4 regions of the Nonomuraea terrae genome follow, and region 4 is predicted to be linked to each of the others. Evidence: riboswitches for the same ligand, from Rfam matches in the RefSeq annotation. Region 4 holds a riboswitch; each other region holds the start of a gene.
The links. A riboswitch is a leader RNA that binds a small molecule or an ion and turns the genes downstream of it on or off. The one in region 4 is predicted to bind cyclic di-AMP.

Region 1 (3,201 bases), on a different contig from region 4:
GGGATGGCAAGCGGCCGATAGGGCGATTAGCCGCTTTGGACGCAAAAAAGCGCCCGGCAGTCCTTCGCGGACCGCCAGGCGCTTCCGGGGCTAGGCGGTCCTAGCCGGATACTCGCGCGGCGATGTCGTCGCCGATCTCCCGTGTGGTGCGAGCCGCCCAGCCGGCCAGCCGCTCGACGATGTCGTCGGCGACGGCCTGCTCGACCCTGGCGGCCTCGGCCTGCAGCCCGAGGTGGTCGAGCAGCATGGCGACCGACAGGATCGTCGCGGTCGGGTCGGCCTTGTCCTGGCCGGCGATGTCGGGCGCGCTGCCGTGGACCGGCTCGAACATGCTGGGCGCGGTGCGCTCGGGGTTGATGTTGCCGCTGGCGGCCAGGCCGATGCCGCCGGCGATGGCCGCGCCGAGGTCGGTGATGATGTCGCCGAACAGGTTGTCGGTCACCACCACGTCGAAGCGCTCGGGCTGGGTGACGAAGAACATCGAGGCCGCGTCGATGTGGCAGTAGTCGGTGGTGACCTCGGGGTATTCCTCGCTGATCCGGTTGACCGTGCGCTGCCACAGGTCGCCGGCGTAGGTGAGCACGTTCGTCTTGTGGACGAGGGTCAGCTTCTTGCGCGGGCGCGTCATGGCCTTGTCGAAGGCGTAGCGCACCACGCGCTCGACGCCGTGGGCGGTGTTGAGCGACTCCTGGGTGGCGATCTCGTGCGGGGTGCCGCGGCGCATGACGCCACCGGTGCCGGCGTAGAGGCCCTCGGTGCCCTCGCGGACCACGATCATGTCGATGTCTTCGGCGGACGAGTCGCCCAGCGGCGTCTCCACGCCCGGGAACAGCTTGACCGGGCGCAGGTTGACGTAGTGGTCGAAGGCGAAGCGCAGCTTGAGCAGCACGTCGCGCTCCAGGATGCCCGGCGGCACGCTCGGGTCGCCGATCGCGCCGAGCAGGAGCGCGTCGTAACCGCGCAGCTCCTCCATCACGGAGTCGGGGAGCGTCTCACCGGTGCGGTGATAGCGGGCAGCGCCCAGGTCGTAGTGCGTGGGCTCGAACTTCGTGCCCACGGCCTCCAGGACCTTGAGCCCTTCGGCGACGACCTCGGTGCCGATCCCGTCTCCGGGGATCACGGCCAGGCGGATGTTGCGCGACTCCATGGCGGTACCTTACCCGCTCGTCTCGCCTGACGAGCAACCATCTCAAGCTCCGGACGTCCGATATTTTACCTTTTTTACCCTTTACGTCCGTTTGACCGTTTCGTTAGAGTCCGACGGGCCTAATCCACGCAGCGGTTGCGTGGAGCCGGGGACCCACTTCCCCCAGGGGCGAATCGGCGACCCCACGCCGTAGGGCTGCTTCCAAGCCCGAGCCCGTCAGCTAACCCGGCCGGCCGTATGGAAGGACAAGTCCCCCTTGTCACGTATTGCCATTGCCTCGGCCGCGGGCGTCGCCGGGCTTCTCCTGGCCGCCCCCGCCGCACAGGCGACGACCGCCAAACCTCCGGCACAGCAGGCCGCAGAAGAGAAAACCCCAGCTCAGAAAGCCCCCGACGCGTCCACCATCACCTTGGACGGACACAAGCTCAAGGAGATCCAGGACAAACGCGCACCCAAGCCGGCCTGGAAGATCGCGCTCAAGTTCGCGATGAACAAACGGGGCACCCCCTACGTGTGGGGAGGCACCAGCCCACGCGGCTATGACTGCTCCGGACTCATGCTGCGGGCGTACCAGAAGGCGGGGATCCAGCTCCCGCGCGTCGCCGCGGACCAGTACGCGGCGTTCGACAAGAAGGTCTCCTGGAAGAACCTCAAACCGGGCGACCTGGTCTTCTTCAGCAACCTCGGCCACGTCGGGATGATCTCCCGGCCCGGCTACATGGTGCACGCCCCGCGCACGGGTGACGTGGTGAAGGAGGAGAAGCTCTCCGCCTGGCGGCGCAGCGCCTTCGTGGGCGGGGTGCGCCCGGACCGCAAGGGCGTGCGGGAATGGCGGGAGTTCGTCAAGCAGCGCGACGAACCCGCGCCCTCCATGCCCACCGCCACTCTCTGACGGCACCCTCTGACGGCGCCCTCTGACGGCGCGCCCTGAACGGCACCCCATGGACGGATCGGCCGGATCGCGGAGACGTCCGTGATCCGGCGCCTGTGCCGGCAAGCATGGAGCGGCTCCGCGGAGACGTCCGCGGGGCCGCTCGTCACGGCACGGCCCGGCTAGCTGCCGGAGTTCTGCGGGGCGCCGCCGTTGTCGCGGCGGTCCAGTGCGATCTGCACGGCCTCGGCCGCCTTGTCCTCGTGGTCGTCGGCACGGTTCCAGGCATACATGTCGTACATGTCACTCATCTCGTTTCGCGGAAGCGTTCCAGTGACGCCGGACTCCGGTCGCGAATCCGACCCAGCCTGATCTCGTGGTCCGGGTCGCGGACCGGACGAAGGGACTTACCGGCCGACAACGCGCCGAACACCGCGGCGAGTCGTCGACCTGCCCTAACAGGCCTCGCCGCGGCAGGTAATGAGTACGAGCACCTGGCGCATCACTCGCTACAGTACCCGAGGCATCTCGTTGGATGTCCTACTATCTCGCATGCTGAGACGCAAAGGGCCGTCACCCGGACGGGTGACGGCCCTGCGACGGCGTGGGGAGGTCAGTCCTCCAGGTCGACCGAGCGGCCGCTGTCGGCGCCGATCTCGGCCACGATCTGCTCGACCACGTCCGCGGGGATCGCGGAGTCGACGGTCAGCGCGATGAGCGCCTTGCCGCCCTTGACGTCGCGGGCCACCTGCATGGAGGCGATGTTGACGTTGTGCTCGCCGAGCAGCCGGCCGACCACGCCGACGATGCCGGGGCGGTCGGCGTAGGTGAGGAAGCACAGGTGGGCCGTCGGCTCGATCTCCATCTCGTAGCCGTTGACCTCGACGATCTTCGTGATCTGGCGCGGCCCGGACAGCGTGCCGGAGACCGAGACCTGGCGGCCGTCGGCGAGCACGCCGCGCACGGTCACCACGTTGCGCCAGTCGGGGCTCTCGGAGCTGGTGACCAGCTCGACCTCGACGCCGCGCTCCTTGGCCAGCAGCGGGGCGTTGACGTAGGTGACCTGCTCCTCGATCACGTCGGCGAACACGCCCTTGAGCGCGGCCAGCTCGATCACGCGGACGTCCTGCGAGGCGATCTCGCCGCGGACCTCGACGTTGAGCTTGGTGGCGACCTCGCCGGC
Region 2 (3,201 bases), on a different contig from region 4:
CGGCTGACCGTAGCCGGGCTGGGACTGCGGCTGCTGCCCGTACTGGGGCTGCTGGCCGTGAGCCTGCTGGCCGTAGCCCTGCTGACCGTAGTCGGGTTGCGACTGCGGCTGCTGGCCGTACTGCGGCTGGGCGAAGCCCGGTTGCGACTGCTGCTGGCCGTAGTCGGGCTGCTGCCCGTACTGGGGCTGCTGGCCGGACTGCGGCTGCTGACCGTAACCCTGCTGACCCTGCTGGGCCTGCTGGCCGTAGTCGGGCTGGCTGTACTGCTGCTGCCCGTAATCGGGTTGCGACTGCGGCTGCTGCCCGTACTGCTGCTGCCCGTAATCGGGTTGCGACTGCGGCTGCTGCCCGTACTGCTGCTGCCCGTAGTCGGATTGGGACTGGGGCTGCTGGCCATATTGCTGCCCGTAGCCGGGCTGGGCCTGCGGCTGCTGCCCGTACTGGGGCTGCTGGGCGTGAGCCTGCTGGCCGTAGCCCTGCTGGCCGTAATCGGGCTGGCCGTATTCGGGCTGGCCGTATTCGGGCTGGCCGTAGCCCTGCTGCTGACCGTAGTCAGGCTGGGCCTGCTGGCCGTAGCCCTGTTGACCATAGCCCTGCTGGCCGTAGTCGGGCTGGGCCTGCGACTGCTGCCCGTAGTCGGGCTGCTGGCCGTACTGGGGTTGCTGGCCGTAGGGAGGCTGACCCTGCTGGGGCTGGCCGTAGCCTTGCTGTCCGTAGGGGGGTTGCTGCCCGTAGGCATCGTCCACCCGGTAGCCGACCACAGTCGCGTCCGGGTCGGGCTCGCCAGGATGGCGGCCCGGGTTCTGCTGCCCGTAGGGGCCGGGTGCAGAATTTTCGCCGGATTCGTTCTGCGGATACGGCGGCTGTCCGGTGCTCACCGTGTCACCTCGCTTCAAGTGCGCATGTGGCACGTGTCAGGACACATGCCTGTGCTGCCCAACGTATCGACATAGGTATCAACAATCACCTTTCCATGTGGTCAGCGTCCGCGTCACCCGATGGGAGATGCAGCAGCATGCGGGTGTTGTCCAGGGTGTTCGGCTTCACGTGCTCCAGATCGAGGAACTCCGCAACACCCTCGTCGTACGAGGCCAGGAGTTCGGCGTACACCTCGGGTGAGACCGGCGTGCCCTGTATCCGGCGAAAGCCGTGTCTGGCGAAGAAGTCGACCTCAAAAGTCAGACAGAATACACGCCTCAGCCCCAGATCCTTCGCCTGCTGTATCAGCGCCGAGACGATGCGGTGGCCGATGCCCATGCCCCGGCACGCGGGGTCCACGGCGACGGTGCGGACCTCGGCGAGGTCCTCCCACAGCACATGGAGCGCGCCGCATCCGACGACCTGCCCGCCCCGCTCGGCCACCCAGAACTCCTGTACGTCCTCGTACAGCGTCACCGTGGCCTTCTCCAGGAGCCGCGGCCCCGCGCCCGCGTAGGTGTCGACGAGGCGCCTGATCGTCCGCACGTCGGGGGTACGGGCGCGCCGGACCACCACCGCGGTCTCGGACAACGTCGGTTCGGCCACCTGCTCCATGGCTCTCCAGCGTACAGATGTCATTACGGCTCAGCCTTAACTCCCATGTCCCGCCCCATCTTGTTACATCTTGTGGCCAGGTGGACACGCGCCCGGACCCCAATCGTCGGGCACCGAAGCGTGACAATCAGGGCAAAATGCCCGTTGTGCACGGGAGTACACGCCTTCACCTCGCGACTCTCCAGCGGTGAAAGGCCGACGAAGTCGGCAGTTCCGGTTGAGCACGAACCCGGAGTGCATTAGTGTCCAGCGACGATGTTCCCCGTGTGTCCCCACACGCGGGAGACACGCCCAATCCCCGCGAGGGGAGCCGGGGACCCGCCGGTGGCCTCCCCAGAACGCCACCACAAGGGGTGAATCCGAGATCGCTCGGTAGGGCTGCTCCGGCCCGAACCCGTCAGCTAACCCGGTAGGCGTCTACGAGAGGAGCTTGGTTGGTGAAGCGCTTGCGCGAGCGCCAAGGCAGACACGCCCGTCCGTCCGTACGCGGGCGGAGATCACGCTTTCTCGGTGTGGTGAGTCTCACAGTCGCCGCGACGCTGCTCGCCGTCCCCGTCGGTTCGGCCTCCGCCGACCCCAAGCCCTCCCTCCAGGACCTGGCCGACCAGGTCGAGAAGATGCACACCGATATCGAGACGCTGGCCGAGCAGTACAACGGCCAGCGCGAGAAGCTCAAGACCGCGCGCAAGGCCGCCGAGGCCGCGCAGAAGACGCTGGCCACCAGCGAGGCCGATCTCGCCGCCAAGCGCGCCAAGGCCATCGCCCTGGCCCAGAACGCCTACATCACCGGCGGCCTGAGCCGGGCCCTGACCTTCACCTCCGCCGAGGACCCCGAGAAGTTCCTCGACCAGGCCGCCACCACGTACGCGCTGGAGCAGCAGCAGGGCGAGGAGGTCACCCAGCTCCTCAAGGCCATGGACGCGGCCGAGCGGGCACGGGCCGGCGCCAAGACGCGCATCGAAGAGGTCGAGAAACTGGTCTCCGACATCGACACCAAGCGCGACAAGATCACCAAACTGGTCACCAAGATCGAGAGCAACCTCTTCCAGCGGGCGCTCGGCGAAGCCGGCCGGCCCGGCACCCGGGCCACCCGCGTCAACCTGCCGGTCCCGGGCGACGGCAAGGCCGCCGCCGCCGCGCGCTGGGCGCTGACGCAGCAGCTCAAGCCGTACGTGTGGGGCGCCGAGGGGCCCAGCTCGTACGACTGCTCCGGGCTGGTGATGGCGGCCTACCGGCAGGTGGGCATCGCACTGCCGCACTACACCGGCAGCCAGTGGACGTCCGGCAGGCACATCGACCGCTCTGAGCTGCGCGCCGGTGACCTGGTGTTCTTCTACAACGACCTGCACCACGTCGGCATCTACCTCGGCGGCGGCATGATGGTGCACGCGCCGCGGACCGGTGACGTCGTCCGCATCGCCGCGATCGAGGGCCGGCCGTACGCGGGGGCCGTACGCATCGCGGACTGAGCGGGCTCAGATGAGCTGACGGCGGGCCGCCCAGGCCACGGCCTCGATCGCCGTGGCCACGCCGATGCGGTCGCAGATGGCGCGCAGCCGCCGGCGTACGGTGCGGCCGCTGATGTCGAGCCGCCTGCCCACCCGGTCGACGGTGACCCCCTTGGCCAGCTCCGCCAGCAGAGCGAGATCCGCCTCGCTCAGCTCGAT
Region 3 (3,201 bases), on a different contig from region 4:
GTGCCGAGGGCAAGAACCTCGACACGACCACGGCGGGCGAGCTGGCCCGCGGGCTGGTGTGGGTGGAGGCTCACACCAGCGTCGAGGAGGCGCTGCAGAAGATGGAGCAGCACCAGATCAAGCGCCTGCCGGTGATCGACAACCACCGGATCGTCGGCATGGTCAGCGAGTCCGACCTGGCCAAGGAGCTGCCCGACAGCAAGCTGGCCGAGTTCGTCCACCGGGTCTACGCCCCGGCGTGACGCGGCTCGACCGACGTCCAACAACCGGAAGCCACGGCCGCACGGCCGTGGCTTCCTGGTGTGCGAGGGGCCCGACGGGGCCGCCGCCCCGGCGTCCGATGCGCGTGGCTGTCGGCGCGGGGAGGGGCCCCGCCGGGCGCGGCCGCGGGGACCGCGCTCATGCGGGGAAGTGGTCAGGCGGTACGGCGGCCCAGGTCACGCAGCTGGTTCACGGTCAGCGCGGAGACGTTCTGGTCGATGGGGGAGTCGGTGTACTGGTGGATCGTCCACGACTTCCAGTCGGCGGGCGGGCTCACCTGGCCCCTGGCCTTGCTGTAGTGCGCGACCCACAGCGGGTACTCCGACAGGCCCTTGCCGTAGGTGTCGGCGAAGTTCCAGCCGCTGTAGAACATCGGGGTGATCCCGGTCTTCTCCTTCACGTACCCCAGCCAGGTCTTGGCCCAGGCGTTGACCTCGTCGACGGACTGGCCGTCGGCGCTCTCCAGGTCGAGCACCAGCAGGTCGCCGGCCTTGGCGGGCTGCGAGTTCACCACGGACAGGAAGTGCTTGGCCTCGCTGACGGCGTCGTTGCCCGGGTGGGCGAAGTGGTAGGCCCCGCGGACGATGCCCTTCTTGCCGAGCTCGCGCCAGTGCCTGGCGAAGGAGGAGTCGACGAAGTCGGTGCCCTCGGTGGCCTTGATGATGCCGAACTGCGCGGAGCTGTCGGCCCAGTCGTAGGTGGGCTGGTAGTGCGAGACGTCGAGACCGTAGGTGAGGGGCCCGGCCTCGGCGGCGGGCGCCGGAGCGCGGTCGGCGGGCGTGACCTGCGCGGCCTGCGCGGCGCCGGGCAGGGCGGCGAAGGCGGTGGACGCCGCCAGGACGGCGCCGCCGACGGCGAGGCCGACACGCTTGACGGGCAGATCGAGGCGACTCTTCAGGGTACGGGGGACGAGCATGAGGGCATTGACTCCTAGCTTCCATGCCGCCTACCGGGTTAGCTGACGGGTTCGGGCTTGGAAGTGCCCTACGGGCGCAGCGTGCGGCTGGTGTCCGATTCACCCCAGAAAGGTGGGTCCCCGGTTCCGCGAGAGGCGGATTCGGCGGCCGCACGGCTCCCGATCTGGGAGCGGCGTACGGTCCTGTCAACGAAGCGACGAGAGGTCATCTGACCTTTGCCGCGAATAGGTAAAAAGGTATGCACCTCTCCATAGGGAGTGCAAGTGGTACGTATCGGAATCGCGTGTTTTTTCGCCTTAAAGGCGCTGAAACCCCGTGTATGCCGGGACTCTGGGCTGGGTAAAGTTTGCGGCCTTCAGCCGACGCGGCGCCATTCGTACGGGACAGAAGGGGTGGGTGTGACGGATGGGTTGACTGCCTGACCTGTCCGTGAAGGCGCCCGACATTTTGCGAAATCGTGGGTCCCGTATGGCCCGCTGGACAGGGCCGGACAGGTGTGATGGTGGGATCACTATGGAACCCAGCGACGCCGTTCCCGCTGCGGAGAGGTACGGGCTCAGCCAGGAACTCATGCGAGCACTCCTCCACGGGGTGCACCTGGGCCTCTACATCCTCGACGAGTGCGGCCGGATCATCATGATCAACCCGTACGCCGAGCAGGTGCTGGGGCGTTCCGCCCGCGAGCTGATCGGCGCCGACGCGCACGACCTGCTGCACCGCAACCCCGACGGCAGCAAACTGCCCCGGAGCCAGTGCCCGCAGATCCAGGCGCTCGAGATGGCCGACAGCGTGCACACCGAGGAGACGTGGTTCGTCCGGGGCGACGGGGAGCTCATACCCCTCGGCCTGATGGGGGCGGCGATCCAGCTGGACGGCCGCCTGGGGGCGGTCGTGCTCTTCTACGACCTGCGCCGGCACAAGGCGATCGAACAGGAGCAGGCGGCCCACCTGTCCGTGCTCGAGGAACTGGCCGGACGGCTGTCACTGATGGCCGAGATCAGCACCGTGCTGGCCTCCACCCTGGACAAGGAGGAGGCACTGCGGCGGCTCACCCGGCTGGTGGTGCCCCGGCTGGCCGACTGGGCGGTGATCGACCTGCTCGGCCCCGGCGGCGAGCTGCGCAGGGTCTCGATCGTCTCCGGCAACAGGGAGGACAACGCCATTGCGAGGCAGTGGGAGGGGGTGCTGCCCGCATCGGACGAGCTCTCCCACTCGCCGATGGCCCGGGTGCTGCGCGGCAGCCCCTCGGTCCTGCTCACCGGGCACGACCTGGCGAGTCGCGACGGGTCACCGTTCTGCGTCTTCCAGCGCAGGCTGTTCGACCACATCAGGCCCACTTCGGTGGTCATCGCGCCGCTGCGCACCCCGCGCCGCGTACTGGGCGCGATCTCGCTCGCCCGGTGCGCGCCCACTCCCGACTTCGACATGCCGGACCTGTCGCTGATCGACGACATCGCGGGCCGCGCCGGGCTGTCCGTGGACAACGCCGACATGTACGAGGTGCAGCGCCGCATCGCCGAGACCATGCAGCGCCACCTGATCAGCCCGCTGCCCGCGATCGAGGAGCTGGAGATGGCCGCCCGCTACCAGCCCGCGCCGCGCGGCTCCCGCGTCGGCGGCGACTGGTACGACGCGTTCCCGCTGCCCGGCGGCCTGACCGCGCTCGTCATCGGCGACGTGACGGGCCACGACCTGCAGGCCGCGGCCGACATGTCGCAGATCCGCAACATGCTGCGCACGATGGCCTGGGCCGAGCGCACGTCACCCAGCCGGGTGGTCGCCCGGCTCGACGAGGCGCTGCCGTACATCGCCGGCGACCTGATGGCCACGCTGGTGCTGGCGCTGGCCGAGCGGTGCGAGCGGGGACGATGGCGGCTGCGCTGGACCAGCGCCGGGCATCCGCCGCCGCTGCTGGTCGGCGACGACGGCGGCGCGGTCTTCCTGGAGGGGGCCGAGGGCCTGCTGCTCGGCACCGGCCTGGCCATGGAGCGGACCGACGCCGTCGCGCCCATCCCGCCGGGCG
Region 4 (3,201 bases):
GCAGCGCGAGATGCGGGCCTTCCACGAGGCCAACGGCATCCTGACGGAGGCGTGGAGCCCCCTCGGCTCGGGCCGCGGCCTGCTGGAGGACCCGGCGCTGGAACTGCTGTCGCGCAAGTGCGGCAGGACCCCCGCGCAGATCGTGATCCGCTGGCACCTGCAGATGGGCCACGTCGTCATCCCCAAGTCCGTGACCCCCGCCCGGATCAAGGAGAACATCGGCGTCTTCGACTTCGTCCTCGATCAGGAGGACATGGCCGCCATCAGCGCGATGAACCGCGGTCAGCGCCTCGGACCCGACCCCAACGCCTTCAACATGACCTGATTTTTACCTCGGTGTACGATTTTCCGCGTGCGAGACTTCACGTGGGGAATTGCGGCGACCGGCGGCATCGCCCGCACCGTGGGCGCGGCCATCGTGGCGGAGCCGGGGATGCGGGTGGCCGCCGTCGGCTCCCGCGACCTCGGCCGGGCCCAGGTCCTGGCCGCCGAGCTGGGGGCGGAGTCGGCGTACGGCTCCTACGAGCAGCTGTGCGCCGACCCGAACGTGGACGCGGTCTACGTGGCGACTCCCCACGCCCAGCACCTGCAGGTGGCCGAGGCCGCGATCGCGGCGGGCAAGGCCGTGCTCTGCGAGAAGCCCCTGGCCGCCGACCTCGACGACGCCGAGAAGATGGTGCGCCTGGCACGCGAGGCGGGCGTGTTCCTGATGGAGGCCATGTGGATGAGGTTCAACCCCCTCGTCCAGCGCCTGGCCGCCGACCCGCGCTTCGGCGACATCCGCTCGGTGCAGGCCAGCTTCGGGTTCTCGCTGCCGTACGACCCCGCGCACCGGCTGTGGGCGCCGGAGCTGGGCGGCGGCGCCCTGCTCGACCTCGGGATCTACCCCTTCGGGCTGGCCCAGCTGCTCATGGGCATGCCCACGGGGCTGCACGTCACCGGATCCCTCGCGCCCAGCGGGGTTGACGCGGAGGCGGCCGGCGTATTGCTCTACCCCGGCGGCAGACACGCCCTCGTGGCCACCTCGTTGCTCGGGAATTACCCCAACCAGGCCTGTGTTGTGGGTACGCAGATGCGGGCGGACATCCCGGCGCCCTTCTGGGCGCCACAGCGGATCGTCCTCTCCGGCCCCGGCATGGAGCCGGAGGAGCACGTGCTCGATCCGGCGGACAACGGTTACGCCGGGGAGCTGCGCGAGGTCCGCGCCGCAGTGGCCGAGGGCAGGACCGAATCCTCGATCATGCCCCTTGACGAATCCCTGGCCATGCTGGGGCTTCTGGCCGACGCCCGCGGGCAGCTCGCCTGACGGGCACTTCATGAGGCTGAGCCGACCGGGGTGTTGCACTGCCCCCGTGGCGCACACGGTCTCGTGGAAATCTCGTTGCCGGGGAATTACCCCGGCGCGAGCCTGGTTGTACAGAACCGGACGCGGGACATCCCGGCGCTCTCGTCAGTGCCTCATCCGCGTCGCCGCAGGCCCAAGGCCCGATCGATTTGCCGATCTTGCGCCTTGACGCATCCCTTGCCATACCGGGGGTTCGGGCCGACGCCCGAAGGCTTTTCGCCTGACTGGGCCTTTATGGAGTTGTAATCCCCTTGCCCCATGTATTACCTTGTGGGGCATCTTGCGGCGAACGTCCGGTTTGTCCGGCGTTGTCCGACCATCGCACGACACATCTCACAGGATCGTCCTGTGACCGCTGAATCCGCCTTCGGGCGGAACCGGGGACCCAAGTCCTTTCGGGGCGAATCGGCACTTCGGTGCCGTAGGGCAGCTTCCACGCCCGAGCCCGTCAGCTAACCCGGTAAGCGGCATGGAAGCAAGGAGTAAACCCGCTCGATGGCCAAGCACCGTATTCTCGCTGCCTCGAAGAAGAACATCGCCCGTGCCGCTCTGGGCACGTCCGTCCTCGCCACGGTCCTCGGCGGCACCGCCGTAGCGAACGCCGAAGCCACGACGGCGCCGGTCAAGACCGCCACCGCGGCCGTCACCGCCAACCACCCGGACAACGCCCAGAAGCCGGCCGGGAAGAAGTCCGAAGAGACCAAGGTCAGCGTCACCGCCCAGCAGGTCCTCGACCTGGCCAGGTCCCAGGTCGGCACCTCCGAGAACTCCGCCGGCGGCGGCACGCCGTACCAGAAGTGGTACGCCGCCTCGCAGCGCGCGGCCGAGACCATCGACCGTGACGGCGGCAACCGCGCCGCTTACCTGAACGCCCCGTGGTGCGCGATGTTCGTGTCCTGGGTCGGTGAGCACTCCGGCGCCCGTCCGGCCATCGGCTGGGACGCCTACACCGTCACCTACGCCAAGTGGTTCGAGAAGAACGACCGCTGGGGCACCAAGGTGCAGCCCGGCGCCGTGGTCTTCTTCTCCTGGAGCGGCAGCAAGGACCTCGACGACATCAACCACGTCGGCTTCGTCGTGAAGGACAACGGCGACGGCACGATCTCCACGGTCGAGGGCAACACCGGCAACGGCAAGGTCGAGGAGCGCGTCCGGCCGAAGTCGCAGGTCGTCGGCTACGGCTACCCGCAGTACGCCGCCTGACCGGTTCCCCCGCGAGGCGCGTGTCCCCCGTACGAGGGGACGCCGCCCACTCCCACCGAAGCGCACGTCCCCCCATCACGGGGATGTGCGCCTCTCCCCCGACATGAAGCCCGCGTCCCACACCAACGGGACGCGGCGCTCTCTCCCCCCGCAGAAGCGCGCATTCTCCGCACGCACGGAGCGCGCTCTGCTCCCCCATACAAGCGCCCGCCCCCGGGCGGGCGTCCCCCGCACAAGCGCGCGTTCCCGTACCACGGGGACGCGCGCTTGCGCGTTCTCGCGGTGTCGCCCGGCTCAGGCGAGGAGAAAAACGCGCGGGTGACCGCTGCGGGGTCGTTCTCCATCGGGACGTGGCGGCCCCCTGGATGCGCACGAGCCTAGCGGCGGTCCGCCTTGTCGAGTTCGCCGAGGGCCCAGACGGCCCAGTCGCGGGAGGCTTCGTACTGGCGCAGGCCGTAGCCGGCGGCGAGCCAGCCGAGGGCCAGGCGGCCCTCGCCGGAGATCGGCGTCTCGCCGGACACGGCGTCCCTGATCCGTTCGAGCTCCCGCTCGCTGCGGGCGGCGATCGCGTGGAGGATCTTCCGGGCGTCGGCGGAGTCGAGCGCGGACAGCAGGAAGAGCCTCAGCACCCCCTCGTTGCGCACCGCGCCGCC

Region 1: linked by a shared signal. The riboswitch ahead of ACIBP6_RS01045 (C40 family peptidase) and the one ahead of ACIBP6_RS15620 (CHAP domain-containing protein) in region 4 are both predicted to bind cyclic di-AMP.
Region 2: linked by a shared signal. The riboswitch ahead of ACIBP6_RS32430 (C40 family peptidase) and the one ahead of ACIBP6_RS15620 (CHAP domain-containing protein) in region 4 are both predicted to bind cyclic di-AMP.
Region 3: linked by a shared signal. The riboswitch ahead of ACIBP6_RS04900 (glycoside hydrolase family 25 protein) and the one ahead of ACIBP6_RS15620 (CHAP domain-containing protein) in region 4 are both predicted to bind cyclic di-AMP.

The regions. Positions count from the first base shown of each region.
Region 1 is NZ_JBITLL010000001.1:228,808-232,008, reverse strand. Features, by position in the region: gene ACIBP6_RS01050 (3-isopropylmalate dehydrogenase) at 101-1,147, opposite strand; cyclic di-AMP (ydaO/yuaA leader) riboswitch at 1,254-1,396, shown strand; gene ACIBP6_RS01045 (C40 family peptidase) at 1,557-2,039, shown strand; gene serA (phosphoglycerate dehydrogenase) at 2,632-3,201, opposite strand, start outside.
Region 2 is NZ_JBITLL010000006.1:646,838-650,038, reverse strand. Features, by position in the region: gene ACIBP6_RS32440 (RDD family protein) at 1-879, opposite strand, end outside; gene ACIBP6_RS32435 (amino-acid N-acetyltransferase) at 965-1,534, opposite strand; cyclic di-AMP (ydaO/yuaA leader) riboswitch at 1,813-1,965, shown strand; gene ACIBP6_RS32430 (C40 family peptidase) at 2,047-3,003, shown strand; gene ACIBP6_RS32425 (LuxR C-terminal-related transcriptional regulator) at 3,010-3,201, opposite strand, start outside.
Region 3 is NZ_JBITLL010000001.1:1,036,073-1,039,273, forward strand. Features, by position in the region: gene ACIBP6_RS04895 (CBS domain-containing protein) at 1-242, shown strand, start outside; gene ACIBP6_RS04900 (glycoside hydrolase family 25 protein) at 416-1,177, opposite strand; cyclic di-AMP (ydaO/yuaA leader) riboswitch at 1,190-1,334, opposite strand; gene ACIBP6_RS04905 (SpoIIE family protein phosphatase) at 1,692-3,201, shown strand, end outside.
Region 4 is NZ_JBITLL010000003.1:675,824-679,024, forward strand. Features, by position in the region: gene ACIBP6_RS15610 (aldo/keto reductase) at 1-325, shown strand, start outside; gene ACIBP6_RS15615 (Gfo/Idh/MocA family protein) at 353-1,306, shown strand; cyclic di-AMP (ydaO/yuaA leader) riboswitch at 1,689-1,827, shown strand; gene ACIBP6_RS15620 (CHAP domain-containing protein) at 1,841-2,548, shown strand; gene ACIBP6_RS15625 (PadR family transcriptional regulator) at 2,926-3,201, opposite strand, start outside.